Regions from separate parts of the Ancylobacter sp. TW_SC_1 genome, predicted to be linked through region 4. Evidence: riboswitches for the same ligand, from Rfam matches in the RefSeq annotation. Region 4 holds a riboswitch; each other region holds the start of a gene.
The links. Region 4 has a riboswitch for thiamine pyrophosphate ahead of AC1PZ7_RS09525 (FAD-dependent oxidoreductase). Riboswitches for the same ligand answer to the same signal wherever they lie in the genome.
Positions count from the first base shown of each region.

Region 1: it holds a riboswitch for thiamine pyrophosphate, as region 4 does, so the genes downstream of both, thiD (bifunctional hydroxymethylpyrimidine kinase/phosphomethylpyrimidine kinase) here and AC1PZ7_RS09525 (FAD-dependent oxidoreductase) in region 4, are expected to answer to the same signal.
Region 2: it holds a riboswitch for thiamine pyrophosphate, as region 4 does, so the genes downstream of both, AC1PZ7_RS19365 (ABC transporter substrate-binding protein) here and AC1PZ7_RS09525 (FAD-dependent oxidoreductase) in region 4, are expected to answer to the same signal.
Region 3: it holds a riboswitch for thiamine pyrophosphate, as region 4 does, so the genes downstream of both, thiC (phosphomethylpyrimidine synthase ThiC) here and AC1PZ7_RS09525 (FAD-dependent oxidoreductase) in region 4, are expected to answer to the same signal.

Region 1 covers NZ_CM166365.1:2,581,276-2,585,393, reverse strand. Annotated here, with positions in the region: gene AC1PZ7_RS11935 (MFS transporter) at 1-958, opposite strand, end outside; gene thiD (bifunctional hydroxymethylpyrimidine kinase/phosphomethylpyrimidine kinase) at 1,051-1,857, opposite strand; TPP riboswitch at 1,921-2,034, opposite strand; gene AC1PZ7_RS11925 (Lrp/AsnC ligand binding domain-containing protein) at 2,161-2,397, shown strand; gene AC1PZ7_RS11920 (DMT family transporter) at 2,407-3,351, opposite strand; gene AC1PZ7_RS11915 (cytochrome b/b6 domain-containing protein) at 3,390-4,097, opposite strand; gene AC1PZ7_RS11910 (c-type cytochrome) at 4,099-4,118, opposite strand, start outside.
Region 2 covers NZ_CM166365.1:4,094,748-4,098,865, reverse strand. Annotated here, with positions in the region: gene clcA (H(+)/Cl(-) exchange transporter ClcA) at 1-279, opposite strand, end outside; gene AC1PZ7_RS19365 (ABC transporter substrate-binding protein) at 425-1,363, opposite strand; TPP riboswitch at 1,457-1,554, opposite strand; partial or broken gene AC1PZ7_RS19360 (winged helix-turn-helix domain-containing protein) at 1,601-2,803, opposite strand; gene AC1PZ7_RS19355 (diguanylate cyclase domain-containing protein) at 2,722-3,729, opposite strand; gene AC1PZ7_RS19350 (diguanylate cyclase domain-containing protein) at 3,802-4,118, opposite strand, start outside.
Region 3 covers NZ_CM166365.1:1,587,956-1,592,073, forward strand. Annotated here, with positions in the region: gene thiC (phosphomethylpyrimidine synthase ThiC) at 1-1,341, opposite strand, end outside; TPP riboswitch at 1,424-1,551, opposite strand; gene AC1PZ7_RS07275 (lytic murein transglycosylase) at 1,675-2,910, shown strand; gene AC1PZ7_RS07280 (cation diffusion facilitator family transporter) at 2,915-3,802, opposite strand; gene AC1PZ7_RS07285 (sugar kinase) at 3,938-4,118, opposite strand, start outside.
Region 4 covers NZ_CM166365.1:2,071,560-2,075,677, reverse strand. Annotated here, with positions in the region: gene AC1PZ7_RS09545 (SulP family inorganic anion transporter) at 1-164, shown strand, start outside; gene AC1PZ7_RS09540 (thiamine phosphate synthase) at 201-806, opposite strand; gene AC1PZ7_RS09535 (thiazole synthase) at 827-1,603, opposite strand; gene thiS (sulfur carrier protein ThiS) at 1,668-1,865, opposite strand; gene AC1PZ7_RS09525 (FAD-dependent oxidoreductase) at 1,843-2,847, opposite strand; TPP riboswitch at 2,898-3,022, opposite strand; gene AC1PZ7_RS09520 (MHYT domain-containing protein) at 3,083-4,118, opposite strand, start outside.

The DNA.
Region 1 (4,118 bases), 510 kb from region 4:
CGACGAGTTCGACCGTGCCGAGATAGGTGCAGCCGAAGGTCAGTGCGTGCAGCGGCTGGAGCAGCAGCAGAAGCAGCAGCGGCGGGTCGAACGCCATCCCGCCGAAACGAAGAACGCCGGCGAGGCCGCCGAGCAGGAGCAGGCGCTCCGGCCCGAGCCGGCGCGTCACCGGCGTGCCGAAATGGAACAGCACCACCTCGGCCAGCACGCCGAGCGACCACAGCAGGCCGATCACCGTGTCGGACAGCCCCTTGCCGTGCCACTGGATGGAGGCGAAGGCATAGAGCACCGCGTGCGACCCCTGCACCAGCGCCGCCGCCGCCAGACCGACGAACAGCACCGGCGCCAGTCCGGCCAGCGCATGGCGCGCTTCCGCCGTCGCGGCGCGCGGCGGCTGCTTCACCTCCTCGAGGGTCGCCGCCGCCAGCGCCGCCGCGAGGCTCGCCGCGACGATGAGCCAGATCACCGTGTCGTGCGGCACGGCGCCGAGGACGAGCCCGCCGAGCAGTCCGCCGGCCACCAGATTGCCGCCGATGAAGGCCATCGAGCCCCACAGCCGCACGCGTCCGTAGTCGATCAGCCCCTCGCGGCGGCGCGCCACTGCATAGGCATCGAGCACCGGCAGGCTGGGCTGCCAGAAGGCGGCGGCAAGCCCGAGCCCGACGAGGATCAGTGTCGCGTTGGGGGCGAGGACGATGCCGACGAAGCACAGCGCCGTGGCGCAGGAATAGCCGATCAGCGTCGCGCGCGGCCGGCCGCTGCGGTCGGCGAGCAGTCCGCCCACCGGCATGGTGACGAGGCGCACCGATTGCGGCACGGCGAGCGCGAGCGCGATCATCGCCGCGTCGAAGCCGCGCGCTTCCAGCCAGATCGGGAAGAACGGCATGAAGACGCCGATGCCGAAGAACAGCCCGGCATAGACGGCGGCAATGGCATGGCGTGGGGCGATGACGGGCACGCGGCTACTCGCGGGATTCGCCGCCTCGATAGCAGGCGCGGGGCCGGCTTACGAGGCCTCAGTGGCCAGCGCCGCCGCGAACCGCGAAAACCTCACCACCAGGCGTGGAAGTGATGCACCGGGCCGTGGCCCCGCCCGATGGTCAGTTCCTCGGAGCGCGCGAGGGCGCGGGTGAGATAGTCCTTCGCCGCCTCGACCGCCGCGCGCAGAGGCAGGCCCTTGGCAAGGCCGGCGGCGATGGCGGAGGAGAGCGTGCAGCCCGTGCCGTGCGTGTTGCGAGTGACAATGCGCGGCGCGCTGAGTTCGAGAAAGCCATCGGCGTCGAGCAGCACGTCGACGCTGTCCGGCCCCTCGCCATGGCCGCCCTTGACGAGCACCGCGCGCGGCCCGAACGCCAGCAGCCGCTCGGCCTGAGCCCGCACCGTCGCGAGATCCTCGGCCGGCTCTTCGTCGAGCAGTGCCGCCGCCTCGGGCAGGTTCGGCGTGATCAGGAGCGCCCGCGGCAACAGCTCGCGGCGCAGCGTCTCGATGGCCTCGGGCACCAGCAGCCGGTCGCCCGAGGCGGCGATCATCACCGGGTCGAGCACCACGGTCGACACGCCATGGCGCACGAGGCCGGACGCCACCTCGGTGATCGCTTCGGGACGCGACAGCATGCCGATCTTCACCGCGTCCACGTCGAGATCGGAGAAGACCGCGTCGATCTGCGCGGCGATGAAGGCCGGCGGAACGTCGTGGATGCCGGTCACGCCGAGCGTGTTCTGCGCCGTGAGCGCGGTGATGACGCTGGCGCCATACACGCAGAGCGCCGAGAAGGTCTTGAGATCGGCCTGGATGCCGGCGCCGCCGCCGGAATCCGAACCCGCCATCGTCACCGCGATCGGTGTGGAACCGCCCATGCTACGCCTCTCTCGCCGCATCGAGGCCGGAAGCGTCCCCGTCGGGGGGCACATGGCCGCCCCGGACGTGCGCGATCCGTTTCCTCCGCCGGCATGACCCGGATCAGGTTCGTGGGTTGGCTGAACGCCTCTCAGCCCATCCGCGCCTCAACGCCACGGGCACCCCAACGAGATCGTCCCGCGAGCGATAGGCGAAGCCGCGCGCCCGCGCAAGCCGGGCTCGTCCCGGGCGGCCGAGGGGGTTGCGCGCGAACCGGCGTTCTGTTCCTTATCGGCCTCCCGCCCCGAAGCCGGAACGCCGCGATGGTCCCTTTCTTCATGCAGATCAAATGTCACCTCGGCCGCTCCTACGAGGTGGCGAACGCCATCGCCGACGCGGAGATCGCCTCGGAAATCTACTCGACCGCCGGCGAGTTCGACCTGTTGGTCAAGTTCTACGTGCCCGAGGGCGCCGACATCGGCCATTTCGTGAACGAGAAGGTGCAGCAGTTCCCGGGCATCCAAGACACCCGCACCATCATCACCTTCAAGGCGTTCTGACGTCGCGCCTCAGGCCGTCGGCCCGGCGGGCGGCGTCGCCGCCTCCTCGGCCCGGCTGCGGTCGATGCCGAGCCGGCGCTCGCGCCAGATGACGAAGAGCCCGGCCCCGATCACGATGGCCGCGCCGAGCACGACGAGCACCGGCGGAATCTCGGCGAACAGGATGAAGCCGAGCAGCAGCGACCACAGCATCGCCGAATAGGCGAACGGCGCCACCACCGAGGCCGGGGCGTAGCGGTAGCTCTCGGTCAGCAGGATCTGGCCGACCCCGCCGAGGAAGCCGATCGCCAGCAGCAGCACGGCCTCCCGCGCGCTCGGCAGCACCCAGCCCCAGCCGGCGGTGGCGAGCCCGGCAATGGCCGCCAGCGCCTGGAAATAGAACACGATGGCCGCGGTCGATTCGGTCTGCGTCAGCCGCCGCACCTGGACCATCGCCCCGGCCGTGCAACTCGCGCCGAGCAGCGCGAAGAGCGCGCCGAACATGTGTTCCGGGGTATCGAACGAGCCCGACATATGCGGCCAGAGCATCACCACCACGCCGCCGAGCCCCACCGTCACCGCCGCCCAGCGATAGGCCTGCACCCGCTCGCGCAGCACGATCGCCGCGAGGACGACGGTGAGCAGCGGTGTGGCGAAGCCGATGGCGGTCGCATCCGCCAGCGGGATCCGCGCCAGCGCGGCAAAGCCCAGGCTCATGGCGCAGACGCCGATGGTGCCGCGCGCGATATGGCCGAACGGATGGGCGGTGCGCACCGCCGCGCTGATCTCGCCGCGCCAGGCGAGCAGCGCCATGAGCGGAAACAGGGCGAAGAAGGAGCGCGAGAACACCACTTCGCCAGTCGGAACATGTTCCGAGACGATACGGACGAGGGCCGACATGATGGTGAAAAGGAACGTCGCGCTGATCTGAAGCGCGATGCCCTTGAGCGCGTGCATGATGGCGCCATGGAGCACGAGTCCGCCCCGCCCGCAAGCGGGACGGACCCGTCATTTCAGGGGAAGGGATCACCGCCCGCCAGCGCGATGCCGCCGAACACCACGGCGACCGCGGCCGCGAGGCAGGCCAATGCCGCTCCGACGGCACCGGGCGTGGCCGGCGCGCGGTCGGCGTAGTCCCCGGCCGGCTTGCGGCCGCTGATCATGGCGCGGATCAGGTTGTCCCTGCCGAACAGCGAATAGACGAGGTTCGCCGCCACATGCAGGCCGATCAGCCACAGCAGGACCGGGTAGAGCCGCTGGTGCCAGACCGAGGCGCTGCGGATGGTCTCGTCGCTGACCGTCGCCGTCATCGGCGCGTAGACCGTGATGTCGTCGCTGGTGAACAGCCCGCTCAGCGCCTGCGCCGCGACCATGATCAGCAGCGCCGCGACCATCCAGCCGCCGAGCGGGTTGTGACCGAGATAATGCGGCGGACGTCCGCGCAGCAGTCTCTCCCCATAGCGCAGCCCCGCCGCCGGCCCGCGCAGGAAGCCGGCGAAGCGCGCCGTCGAGCCACCGACGAGGCCCCACAGCAGGCGGAACACGACCACCACCAGCACGGCAAGCCCGTTCCACTGGTGCCAGACGAGATCGGCGTCGCCGTAATACCGGCTCGCGAAAGCGAGGCCGACCAGCGCCGCCAGCCCCCATTTGGCGATCCGCGTCGGCAGGTCCCACGCCAGCACGCCGGCCGGCGCGGGCGAATCGGTACGCGCGCTCACGTCACTTCTTCTGGCGGAAGG
Region 2 (4,118 bases), 2.0 Mb from region 4:
CTCGCGCAGTCCCTCCATCGCCCCCTCGATCTCGGGCACGCCCGATCCGCTGGCTTCCGGCGCGTAGGTGCGCACCAGCCAGAGCGAGACGACGGCCATGCCGGCGGCGACGAGGGCGGCGGCGGCGTAAAGCACGAGGCCTTCGAACTGGAGCGTGGTCTGCAGGAAGGCCGGCCAGGCGGCTGTCAGCTTCTCGACGCCGACATGGAAGCCGGAGCCGAGCAGGCCGACGACCGCGCCAACCAGGATCGCCACGATGTGATATGCCCCGTTCCCCATGCCTCGACCTTCTCCCGACAAATCAGCAACCGTTTGCAATCGGTAGCATCGTCGGCCGGGGCCCGGAAGCGCGGCAGAGCATATTGTCGCCCCCGGAGCACACGTGGCCGAGGGGGCCGTTGACGGGGCGCTCCGGGGCGAATGCTCAGGGCAGGGGCGGGGCGTAGGTCGAGACCGGCTCGACCTTGTCGATGAGCTTGTGGCTCTTCATGAACTCCCCGAAGCGGGCGTAGCGTTCCGTGTCGAGGGCGGCCGGCGCGTGGGCGAAGCGGCGCAGCGTGTCGGTCCACGCGGTGCGGTTCAGCTCGTCGTCGAGCTTCGGATTGGCCGTCACGAAGGCCTGCCATGCCTCGTCGGGATGGTTGAGGACGTAGATGGTGGCGTCCTCGACCGCAGCGAGGAAGCGCTTGAGCCGCGGGTCGGCCAGCTTGTCCTTGTGGGTCACGTAGATCAGCTCGTCGAACACCGGCACGCCGTGCTCTTCGGGGTAGAAGGCGATGCCCTCCTTGCCCTCAAGCCTGATCTGGGTGAGCTCGAAATTGCGGTAGGCGCCGATCACCGCGTCGACCTTGCCGGCGACCAGCGCGGGCGAGAGGGCGAAATTGACGTTGATCATCGTCACGTCGGACGGCGTGAGCCCGGCGCTCGCCAGCATGGTGCCGAGCAGTGCGTCCTCGAAGCCCGCCACGGAATAGCCGACCGTCTTGCCCTTGAGGTCGGCGATCGACTTGACCGGGCCGTCCTTCAGCGCCACCAGCGCGGTGAGCGGGGTGGAGACCAGCGTGCCGAAGCGCACCAGCGGCAGCCCTTCCTTCACCGAGAGATAAAGGCTCGGCTGGTAGCTGACCGCCACATCCGCCTGACCGGCGGCGACGAGGCGGGGCGGGGCGGACGGATCGGCCGGCGGCACCAGCTCGACATCGAGGTCGTGGGCTTTGAAGAAGCCCTTCTCCTGCGCGATGATCAGCGGCGCGTGGTCCGGATTGACGTACCAGTCGAGCAGGACGGTGAGCTTGTCGGCGGCCGCCGCCGGGGTGAGGCCGAGCGCGAGGGCGAATGCCGTCGCGGCGAACTTGGTGAACATGGATCTCCTCCCAGTTGGAGATCCGGCGCGCGCGCTTTCGGGGGAAATCCGGCACGGGTGCCACGCATCGCGTGGATCAGGCCCCGCCGTCGCTCCGTCCCTTCGCCGGCATGACCCGGATCAGGTTCAAAGGGTCTGGCAGGTGCCATCTCAGCCCCTTCGGCCTTTCGGCCGGCGGGACACCCCTCGGACGCGCGCAGGCTAGCATCGCCGGTATGCCAGGGCAATCTGTGGGGCCTATTCTCCGCGCCAGCCGTCGAGATAGACCGTGCGCTCCACCCCGGCGAAGCGGCCGAGCCGGGCGAGTTCGGCGTCGAGCGCATTGAGCCGGCCGGTCGAGGCCCGCACGCCCGGCTCCAGCCAGAGCCGGCGCACGTCGAGCGAGCCGGCCTTGCGGTCCGCCTTCATGTCGATGCGGCCGATCAGCCGGTCGCCCTCCAGCAGCGGGAAGACGTAATAGCCATAGACCCGCCTGGGGGTCGGGACGAACACCTCGATGCGATAGGTGAATCCGAACAGCCGCTCCGCCCGGGCGCGGTCGCGCAGCAGCGGATCGAAGGGGCTGAGCACACGCAGCCGCGCCGGCGGGGCGGGCAGGGCGGCGAAATCCTCCGCGCTGCCTTTGAAGGCGTGGCTGGCGCGCGGCTTGCCGCCCTCGGCGCCCTCGACCAGCACGGGCTCCAGCCTGTGGGCGTTCGCCGCCACCCAGCCACGCGCCTCCTCCGGTCTGATCAGTCCCCAGAAGGCGGCGATCTCGCCATGGGTGGCGAAGCCGAGCCGCTCCAGCGCCGCGGTGCAGGCCCAGTCGAGGAAGGCCTCCGGGCTCACCTCGCCCGCGAAATGCCGGGCGGGGATGACGCGCTCGGTGAGGTCGTAGACCTTCTGGAAGCCCTCGCGCCCGGCAATGGCGAGCGCGCCGGTGCGCCAGTGATATTCGAGCGCGGTCTTCTCCGGGTGCCAGTTCCACCAGCCGCCGGGCGGGCGCTTTCCGGCGTCCACATCCTGCTCGAAATCGCGGGCCATCAGCCGGCCTTCGACGCGTACCCGCTCCAGCACATGGTCGACATAGCCCTCGAAGCCGTTCTCGTGCCAGGAGCGCCAGCGATCGGCCAGCGTTTAGCGCGCGCGCGCGAAGCGGTGCTTCCAGTAGCCGAAGAAAGTGTTGGGGATGATCGCCGCGTCGTGCGTCCAGTGCTCGAAGAGCGCGCCGTCCTTTTCCAGCAGCGCGGTCAGGTGCTCGCGCCTGTAGGTCGGGTTGCGCGCGAACAGGATGTGATGATGCGCGCGCTCGACGGTGGCGATGCTGTCGACCTGCACGAAGCCGAGGTCGTCGATCAGTTGCAGAAGTCCGGTCTTGGTCAGCGTTCCGCGGGGGCGGCTGAGCTGCTGCCGGGCGAGGAAGACACGTCGGGCGTCGGCGTTGGAGAGGCGGAGGGGCATGGGTCGTCGATCCGGTCGAGGTTTACGGCGACCGTTCGGCCGGTCGACTTGGCAGCGTACATCAGGGTGTCGGCGCGGCGCAGCAGCGCATCGGCGCCGATCGTCTGCCGGGTGACGGCAACGCCGATGGCCGCGCCCACGGCGAGGTTTCGTCCTTCGATGTCCATCGGCGCACAGAGCGCATCGGCGAGCATTTGCATCTCCTGCCCCGTGGGCCCTCCGGTGGGTCCGCCATGTTCCGGAGAGATGCCGCAGGCGAAGGAATGGAGCAGTACGAATTCGTCGCCACCGATGCGCGCGACGAAATGGCCGGGGGCGCTATGGGCACGCAGGCGCTCGGCGAAGCTCCGCAGCACCTGGTCGCCGATGGAGTGGCCGTGGCGGTCATTTATCGACTTGAAGCCATTGAGATCGATATAGGCGAGGCAGACGCCCTCATGCGGCGCGAACCGCTCCAGCAGCTTGCGCAGCCGGTTGTCGAAAGCCGCCCGGTTGGGCAGGCCGGTCACCACGTCGGTGTAGGCGGCCTCGATGATGCGGCGCTCGAACGCCTTGCGCTCGGAATTGTCGATGATGATCTCGATGTCGAACGTCTGGCCATTGATGACGCGGCGCTGCGTCGAGACCAGCGTGGGGATGATGTGGCCGGAGACGTGGCGCAGGTCGATCTCCTCGAGCTCGTACAGGCCGACGGTTTCCAGCGCGTGGATGCGGCGCAGCCGTTCCGGGGAGTCGAGCGCGCGCACGGTGTCGAGATACATGGGCTGGCCCTCGATCTCGTCCCAGCTGCGCCCGATCATGGCGAGGTAGGCGGGATTGGCCATGATGTACCGGGAGACGTGCTCGGCCGTGGAAATGCAGATCGCCACCGGCGAGAGCTCGAACACGTCCGCAAGCGCTTCATAGATCACGGTGCTCGGGATCATGGATCCTCACTGGATCGACGGCACGGGGATCGTCCGTCCAAGCCGGGCGCGATGCAAGCCCGCCCAAACTGGTCAGGCGTCGGCGAAGTGCTGCATTCGCACATCCACATTGCCGGCCCCGGCCTTGGCCACATACATCAGCGCGTCGGCGCGGTGGAGCAGCGTCTGGACGGCGAGCGGACCGTCGGCGATGGCGATGCCGATGGCCAGGCCGACCGCAATCGGCTGACCGTTGAGGTCCATGTCCCGGCAGGTCGCCTCGCCGAGCCGCAGGAAGTCGGCGTGGCGCTTGTCTTCGTCCATGCCGGTCGAGCGGAACAGGATGGCGAACTCGTCGCCGCCAAGTCGCCCCACGAAATGCTCGGGGCTGGCGTACTGGCGCAGCCGCC
Region 3 (4,118 bases), 480 kb from region 4:
GGGTGCGATATCCGTGGTCAGCGGCCCGAGCGTATAGAAGGGCGCCTCGCCGCAGACAGCCAGCTGCTTGTCCATGTTGGCCTTGATCTTGTGCATCGGCACATGGCCGGGGCCTTCGATCATCACCTGGCAGTCGTTTTCCCACGCGATCCTGGTCAGTTCGCCCAGCGTCTCCAGTTCGGCGAACTGCGCCGCGTCGTTGGCGTCGGCGATGGAGCCGGGGCGCAGCCCGTCGCCGAGCGAGAAGGTGACGTCATAGGCCCGCATGATCTCGCAGATCTCGGCGAAACGCTCGTAGAGGAAGCTCTCGCGGTGATGGGCGAGGCACCACTTGGCCATGATCGAGCCGCCGCGCGAGACGATGCCAGTCACGCGCTTCGCGGTCAGCGGCACATAGGGCAGGCGCACCCCGGCATGGATGGTGAAATAGTCCACGCCCTGCTCGGCCTGCTCGACCAGCGTGTCGCGGAACACCTCCCAGGTGAGGTCCTCGGCGACGCCGCCGACCTTCTCCAGCGCCTGGTAGATCGGCACCGTTCCGATCGGCACCGGCGCGTTGCGCACGATCCATTCGCGGATGTTGTGGATGTTGCGCCCGGTGGAGAGGTCCATCACCGTGTCGGCACCCCAGCGTATCGCCCACACCATCTTGTCCACTTCGTCCGCCACCGACGAGGTGACGGCCGAATTGCCGATATTGGCGTTGATCTTGACGAGGAAGTTGCGGCCGATCGCCATCGGCTCGAGCTCGCCATGATTGATGTTGGCGGGGATGACGGCACGCCCGCGCGCCACCTCGTCGCGCACGAATTCCGGCGTCACGACATCCGGGATCGCCGCGCCGAAATCCTCGCCGTCGCGGATGATCTCGCCGATGCGCTCGCGCAGGCCGTTCTCGCGCAGGGCGACATATTCCATCTCCGGGGTGACGATGCCGGCCCGCGCATAGGCCATCTGGGTCACAGCGCCGGCTTTGGCCCGCAGCGGGCGGTGGTGGAGCGGGAAGGGCGTCACCAGCCTGTCGTCGCCGACATGGCCGTTGTCCTCCGGCTTCACCCGGCGCCCGTCGTACTCCTCAACATCTGCGCGCGCGCGGACCCAGGCGTCACGCGGGCGCGCGAGGCCGGCGGCGATGTCGATGGCCGCGCTCTCGTCGGTATAGGGGCCGGAGGCATCGTAGACGGCGAGGTTGGGCTCGTTGGCGGAAGGGTGCAGCAGGATTTCGCGGAACGGCACGCGAAAGCCGCGCGCCGGGCAGTCGGCATAGATGCGCCGCGAGCCGGGAATGGGCCCGGTGGCGACGCCGATGGTGCCGGTGTCTTTCAGGTTTTTGGTCGTCATGATGGATCTCCAGAACCGATGGTCGGGGAGATCCGGGTGTTTGACGTTGGGGAAGGATGGCGATGTGCGACACGCGCGCGACACGCCATTCGGTTCCGATCCCTTCGCCGGCATGACCCGGATCAGGTTCGAAGGGTCATCGCGTTGCCTTGCCCTGCGGCGTGGCCGGCGCTCTCTCAGCCCCCTAGCGGGGCTCCCCTTGGAACGGGTCGATAGTCGACCAAAGTCGCCCGCCGGTCAATTCCGCGGCGCCCCGTCACCCTGCCGCCGCCGCATTTCCTGTAGATTGCTGATTCGTGAGGAAACGACGCATCGAGCCATCGGGGAGTGCCCATGCGCAGCTTGAAGACTTCGCTCCGGAAGGTTGCCATCGCGGCGGCGGTCATCGCGCCGTTCGCCTTTCCGGTAGCGGCATCCGCCCAGCAGAGCTGCGGCAATAACGGTGCCGGCTTCGACCAGTGGCTGGCCGGCTTCAAGCAGCAGGCGGTGGCGCAGGGCGTCTCGCCGCGCACCGTGGCCGCGGCGCTGAACGGCGTGACCTACGCGCCCGACATCGTCGGCACCGACCGCGGGCAGAAGGTGTTCGGGCAGAGCTTCTTCCAGTTTTCCGACCGCATGGTCGCCAATTACCGCATCCAGCAGGGCCGCCAGCAGATCCAGAAGAACCCGGCGCTGTTCAGCCGGATCGAGCAGACCTTCGGGGTACCGGGGGCGGTGCTGGTCGCCTTCTGGGGGCTGGAGACCGATTTCGGCGCCTTCATGGGCGACAAGCAGACGATTCGCTCGGTGGCCTCGCTCGCCTGGGACTGCCGGCGGGCGGAGATGTTCCGCACCCAGCTGATGGCGGCGCTGAAGATCATCGACCGCGGCGATCTGACCGCGCAGACCATGCGCGGCCCGTGGGCGGGTGAACTCGGCCAGTTCCAGTTCCTGCCCGACCACTATCTCAATTACGGCGTCGACTTCGACGGCGACGGCCGGGTCGACCTGATCCGCTCGGCGCCCGACGCGCTCGCCTCGGCCGCCAACTATATCCGCGCGCTCGGCTGGAAGGCCGGCCAGCCCTGGCTGGAGGAAGTGCGCGTGCCGCCCAACCTCCCCTGGGACCAGGCGGACCTCGCCGTCAAGCATCCGCGCGCCCAATGGGCGAAGGCGGGCGTGGTGCGGGCCGGCGGTGGTCAGCTTCCCGCCGACCAGCTTCCCGCCTCGCTGCTGCTGCCGATGGGGCGCAACGGCCCGGCCTTTCTCGTCTATCCGAATTTCGACGTCTTCACCGAGTGGAACAACTCGCTCGTCTACGCGACCTCGGCGGCCTATCTGGCCGCCCGCGTCGCCGGCGCCGGCCCGTTCAATCGCGGCCAGGGCGACAGGATTCCGGTGCTGTCCATGGCGCAGGTGAAGGAGCTGCAGACCCTGCTCAATGCGCGCGGCCACCATGTCGGGCGCATCGACGGCATCACCGGCGCGGCGACGCGGCAGGCGGTCAAAGTCGAGCAGATGCGCCTCGGCCTGCCGGCCGATTCCTACCCCACGCCGGACCTACTGGCGGCGCTGCGGACGGGGCGCTGAGGCGTCAGATCACCGGTATGCCGTGCTGCTTGGCCTTGGCCTCCGGCTCGACATGGATGTTGACCAGCACGCCGGCGACGGCGGCCTCCAGCGCGTCCTCGATCCGGTCGCAGATGGCGTGCGCCTCGCTCACCGGCATGTCGCCGGGCACCACGAGGTGGAAGTCGACGAAGATCATGCGCCCGGCCTGGCGCGTGCGCAGATCGTGTGCCTCGATGGCGCCGGTCGCCTCCGCCGCGATGAGATGGCGGATGCGGCCCAGCGTCTCGGCCGGCACCGCCTGGTCCATCAGTCCGCCGACGCTCTCCTTCAGCACCGACCAGCCCGACCACAGGATGTTGACGGCGACCAGGCCGGCAAGGACGAGGTCGAGCCGGTCCCAGCCGGACGCCGCGGCGATGGCGACGCCCGCGAGCACGCCGGCGGACGAGGCGACGTCGGTGATCAGATGGCGGCCATCGGCGACCAGCGCCGGCGAGCGGGCGCGCCGGCCCGCGCGCAGCAGCACCACGCACCAGACCGCGTTGACCACGGTCGCGCCGGCATTGACCAGCAGGCCGTGCAGCGGCGCGTCGAGTGGGCGCGGATCCTGCCAGCCGATATACACCTCGCGGAAGATCGAAATGGCGGCGACGACGATGAGCACGCCGACGATGACGGCGGAGAAATACTCGGCCTTGGCATAGCCATAGGGGTGGGCCGCGTCGGCCGGCTTGGCGCTCACCCGGAGCGCGATCACGGCGGCGACGGAGGTGGCGACGTTGACGATGCTCTCCAGGGCGTCGGAATAGAGCGCGACGCTGCCGGTGAGCAGGAAGGCGGCGTATTTCAGCCCGAGCACCAGCAGGCTGATGCCGACATTGATCATTGCAATCCGCGAGGACTGAGCCATCGGCGCCATACCCGTTCCGGCGCCGCGCGCCCGCTGTCGGACCGATTAGTGGGTCGTGCCAGGAAAATCAAGCAAGTCCAATGACTTGCAAGTCATTCGCAGAAGCGTTCGCAGCGCGCTTTCGCGTTGCCGCGCTCAGGCATTGGCATGGCGCGGCAGGATCGCGCCGCGATGGCGGATGACGCGGCCGGCGAGCTGGTGGCCGGCCTCTGCCGCCGCCGCCGGGGCCTCGCCGCCGAGGCGGGCGGCGAGGTAGGCCGCGTTGAAGCTGTCGCCCGCCGCCGTGGTGTCCACCGGCTCGACCGGCTGTGGGATC
Region 4 (4,118 bases):
TCTGGGACATCACCTCGATCGGCGCGCTCGACAAGGCGGTGCTGAAGTTCCGCAAGGCTGGCGCACAGGTCGAGGTGCTCGGCCTCAACGAGGCCAGCGCGACCCTGGTCGACCGCTTCGGCACCCACGACAAGGCGGACGCCCCCGCACCGGCGGCGCACTAGCCGGAGACGGTCCCGGCCACGCCCCGCCGCGGGGCGTCAGGCCATCTCGCGGGTCGCCAGCACCCATTCGCGGGCGCGGGCTTCCGGGTTCGGATTCAGCAGCACGTCGGTCACGACCGCGACGCTGTCCGCCCCCGCCTGGCGCACGCCGGGGGCGCGCTCGATGGTGAGGCCGCCAATGGCAACCAGCGGCAGATCGCCGATGCGCTGCTTCCAGCGGGTCACGCGCTCCAGCCCCTGCGGCGCCCAGCGCATCTTCTTCAGGATGGTGGGATAGACCGGCCCGAGCGCCACATAGTCGGGCCGCGCCAGCAGCGCCGCTTCCAGCTCGGCCTCGTCATGGGTGCTGATGCCGAGCCTCAGCCCCGCCCGGCGAATGGCCGGCACATCCGCTTCGGCAAGGTCCTCCTGGCCGAGATGGACGAAATCGCAGCCCAGATCGATGGCGAGCTTCCAGTAGTCGTTGACGATGAGCTGCGCGCCGAAGCGCTCGCAGACCTCGCGCGCCGTCGCGATCTCGCGGCGCAGCTCGGCCTCGTCCATCTCCTTGGCGCGCAGCTGCACCAGCTTCACGCCCTGCGGCAGCAGGCGCGGCAGCCAGGCGGCACGATCGACGATGAGGTAGAACGGATCGAGCTTCATGGCACTCTCACTGGACGTCTTCACTGGCCCAACACGGCGCGGCCCATGACCGGGGTCGAGGGCGCCGCCATGTCGCGCACTTCCATCGGATCGGCGATCACCGCCTCGCGCCCCGCCTCGATGGCGCGGGCGAAGGCGCGGGCCATGCGCACCGGATCGCCCGCCTTGGCGACCGCCGTGTTCAGCAGCACGGCGTCATAGCCCAGCTCCATCGCCGCCGCCGCGTGCGAGGGCAGGCCGACGCCGGCATCGACCACCAGCGGCACGCCGGGGAAATGCGCGCGCAGCGAGCGCAGGCCGTAAGGGTTGTTGAGCCCGCGCCCGGAACCGATCGGCGCCCCCCACGGCATCAGCACCTCGCAGCCGGCGGAGATGAGCTTCTCCGCCACCACGAGGTCCTCGGTGGTGTAGGGAAACACCTGGAAGCCGTCGCGCGTGAGGATGCGGGCGGCCTCGACGAGACCGAACACGTCGGGCTGCAGCGTGTCGTCCTCGCCGATCACTTCCAGCTTCACCCAGGGCGTGCCGAACAGCTCGCGGGCCATCTCGGCCGTGGTGACGGCTTCCTTCACGGTCTTGCAGCCGGCGGTGTTGGGCAGCACCTTCACGCCGAGGTCGCGGATGAGCTGCCAGAAGCTCTGGCCGGACTTCGCCACGCCGGATTCGCGGCGCAGCGAGACGGTCACGATCTCCGTGCCCGAGGCGCGGATCGCTTCGGTGAGGATGGCCGGCGAGGGATATTGCGCCGTGCCGAGCAGCAGGCGCGAGCCGACCGCGGTGCCGTAGAACGTCGCCACATCGGCCTGTGCCCCGGCCGGCACGCCGGATTTGTTGGTCATCGCGTCCATGACAGTCTCCCTGTCAGCCCCCCTGCATCGGGGCGAGGATCTCGACCCGGTCGCCATCGGCGATCGGCGTCGCCGCCCGCTTCACCGCCCGCACCATGTCGCCATTGACCGCCGTCGCCACGATGGCGTCGTCGAGCCCCAGTTCGGTCAGCAGGCGCGCGAGCGTGCCGGCGGCCGTGTCGGCCGGCTCACCATTCACGATGATCTTCATCCATGACCTCCGGGAAATAGGCCCCGTCGAACGCGACTTCCGCCGCGCGGCGCGCAAGCGCCGGCGCGGCGAGGAAGCCGTGGCGATAGAGACCGTTGACATAGAGCGTGTTGCCGCGCCGGCGCAGGCGCGGCAGGTTGTCCGGGTAGGCCGGGCGCACATCGGCGCCGATCTCGACGATCTCGGCCTCGCCGAAGGCGGGATGCAGCGCATAGACGGCCCCGAGCAGCTCCAGCATGGAGCGCCCCGTCACCCGACCGCGCTCGTCATTCTCGATCGAGGTGGCGCCGATCATGAAATGCCCGTCGCCGCGCGGCACGATGTAGACGGGGATGCGCGGATGCAGCATGCGCACCGGGCGCTTGAGCGCGATCTCGGTGGAATAGAGCACCAGCATCTCGCCCTTCACGCCGCGCAGATCGGCGAGCACGTCGCGCGCCGCGAGGCCCCGGCAGTCGACGACGAAATCGGCTCCGTCATCGACAGTCTCGAAGCCGTCCGCTTCGTAGCGGATGGTCACATTGTGCTCGTCGACCAGCCTGGCGGTCAGCGCCGCCAGCGCCTTGCGCGGCTCGAGATGCGCCTCGGTCGGGAAGAACAGACCCTGGTCGAACCGGCCCTCGAGGTCCGGCTCCAGCGCCGCGATGCGCGCGCCGTCGACCCACTCATAGCCCTCGGTTCGCCGCGAGAAGCGGCGCAAATCCGGCAGGTCGCGCGCCGGTGCCAGCACGAGGCTGCCCTCGTTCGGCACGTCCGGCACGGCCTCGCGCCAATACGCCAACGATTCAAAGCCGAGCTCGGCGACGATCGGCTCGGCGCTCTCGCGCTCGCACCAGGGAGCGAGCATGCCGCCCGCATACCAGGAACAGCCCTGCCCCGATCCGGCCTTGCGCTCGACGATGGTGACGTTGGCGCCGCGCCGGGCGAAGGCATGCGCGCAGGTCAGCCCGGCAACGCCGGCGCCGACGATCTTCACGCGCATGGCGTTCGCGGCGGCGCGGACGGCCGTGGTCTCGGTGGATTCAGCTTGCGGGGACAGCATTCACTCCTCCCTCCGCCAGTTTCAACTGGATCAGGTTCGAAGGGTCGCCATGCCGCGCATTCTCAGCGCGCCGATGGCCTCTCAGCCTCCTGACGAGGCTCCCCCGGACGTCTTCGATATAATCTCTCAGCCGGCGAATGTCACCGCCGCAACCACAATATTCCCGGCGCCGCGCTCAGCCCCGGCGCGAGAGCGGGACGACATTGTCGGCCGGACCGCGCGTCGCCGCGACCACGGCGCGCCGCAGCGTCTCGCGGCTGAAAGGCTTGCCCAGCCGCATCATCCCGGCCTTGGCATCGGCCGGCAGCTCGGCATAGCCGGTGCCGAGAATGATCGGCAGGCTCGGCCAGCGCCTGGAGATGGCGGCGGCGAGCTGGACGCCGGTCATGCCGGGCATCGCCTGGTCGGTGAGCACCACGTCGAAGCTGACGCCGGATTCGAGGATGCGCAGCGCCTCCTCCCCGGACGCCGCCTCGGTGACGGCACAGCCGAGATCCTCCAGCATCGCCCCGGTGGCGGCGAGCACGAGGGCGTCGTCGTCGACCACCAGGATACGCTGCGCGCCGGTCTCGCCGGCGGGCACCACGTCCTCATCCTCCGCTTCCGGCTCCGGCCGGCTTCGGGCGGCCTCGGCGATCGGCAGATAGATCGTCGCCGTCGTTCCCCGCCCCGGCCGGCTTTCCAAAATCAGCTTGCCGTCCGACTGCGCGGCAAGGCCGTGCACCATGGCGAGGCCGAGCCCGGTTCCCTTGCCCACCCCCTTGGTGGTGAAGAAGGGCTCGGTGGCGCGCGCCAGCGTGTCCGCGTCCATGCCGACGCCGGTATCGCTGATCGACAGGCAGAAATAGCGCCCCCCGGACAGCACTCCAGGCTCCGGCGGACCCTCATAGTCCGGGTCGCCCGCCGGAGCGGCGACCACTTCCTCACGCGCCGAAATGGTGATCGTGCCGCCGTCCGGCATGGCGTCGCGCGCATTCACCGCAAGATTGAGCAAGGCGAGTTCGAGCTGGTTGGCGTCAACGCGCGCGCGCGGCAGGCCCAGCGGAAAGCGCGTCTCGATGCGCACGCTCGGCCCGATCGACCGGCGCATCAGCTCGGCCATGCCGAGCACGAGGTCGGGAATGTTGACCGGTTCCGGGTTGAGGTCCTGACGGCGAGCGAAGGCCAGCATGCGCTGGGTGAGCGACGCGCCACGCTGCGCGGCCTGCGTC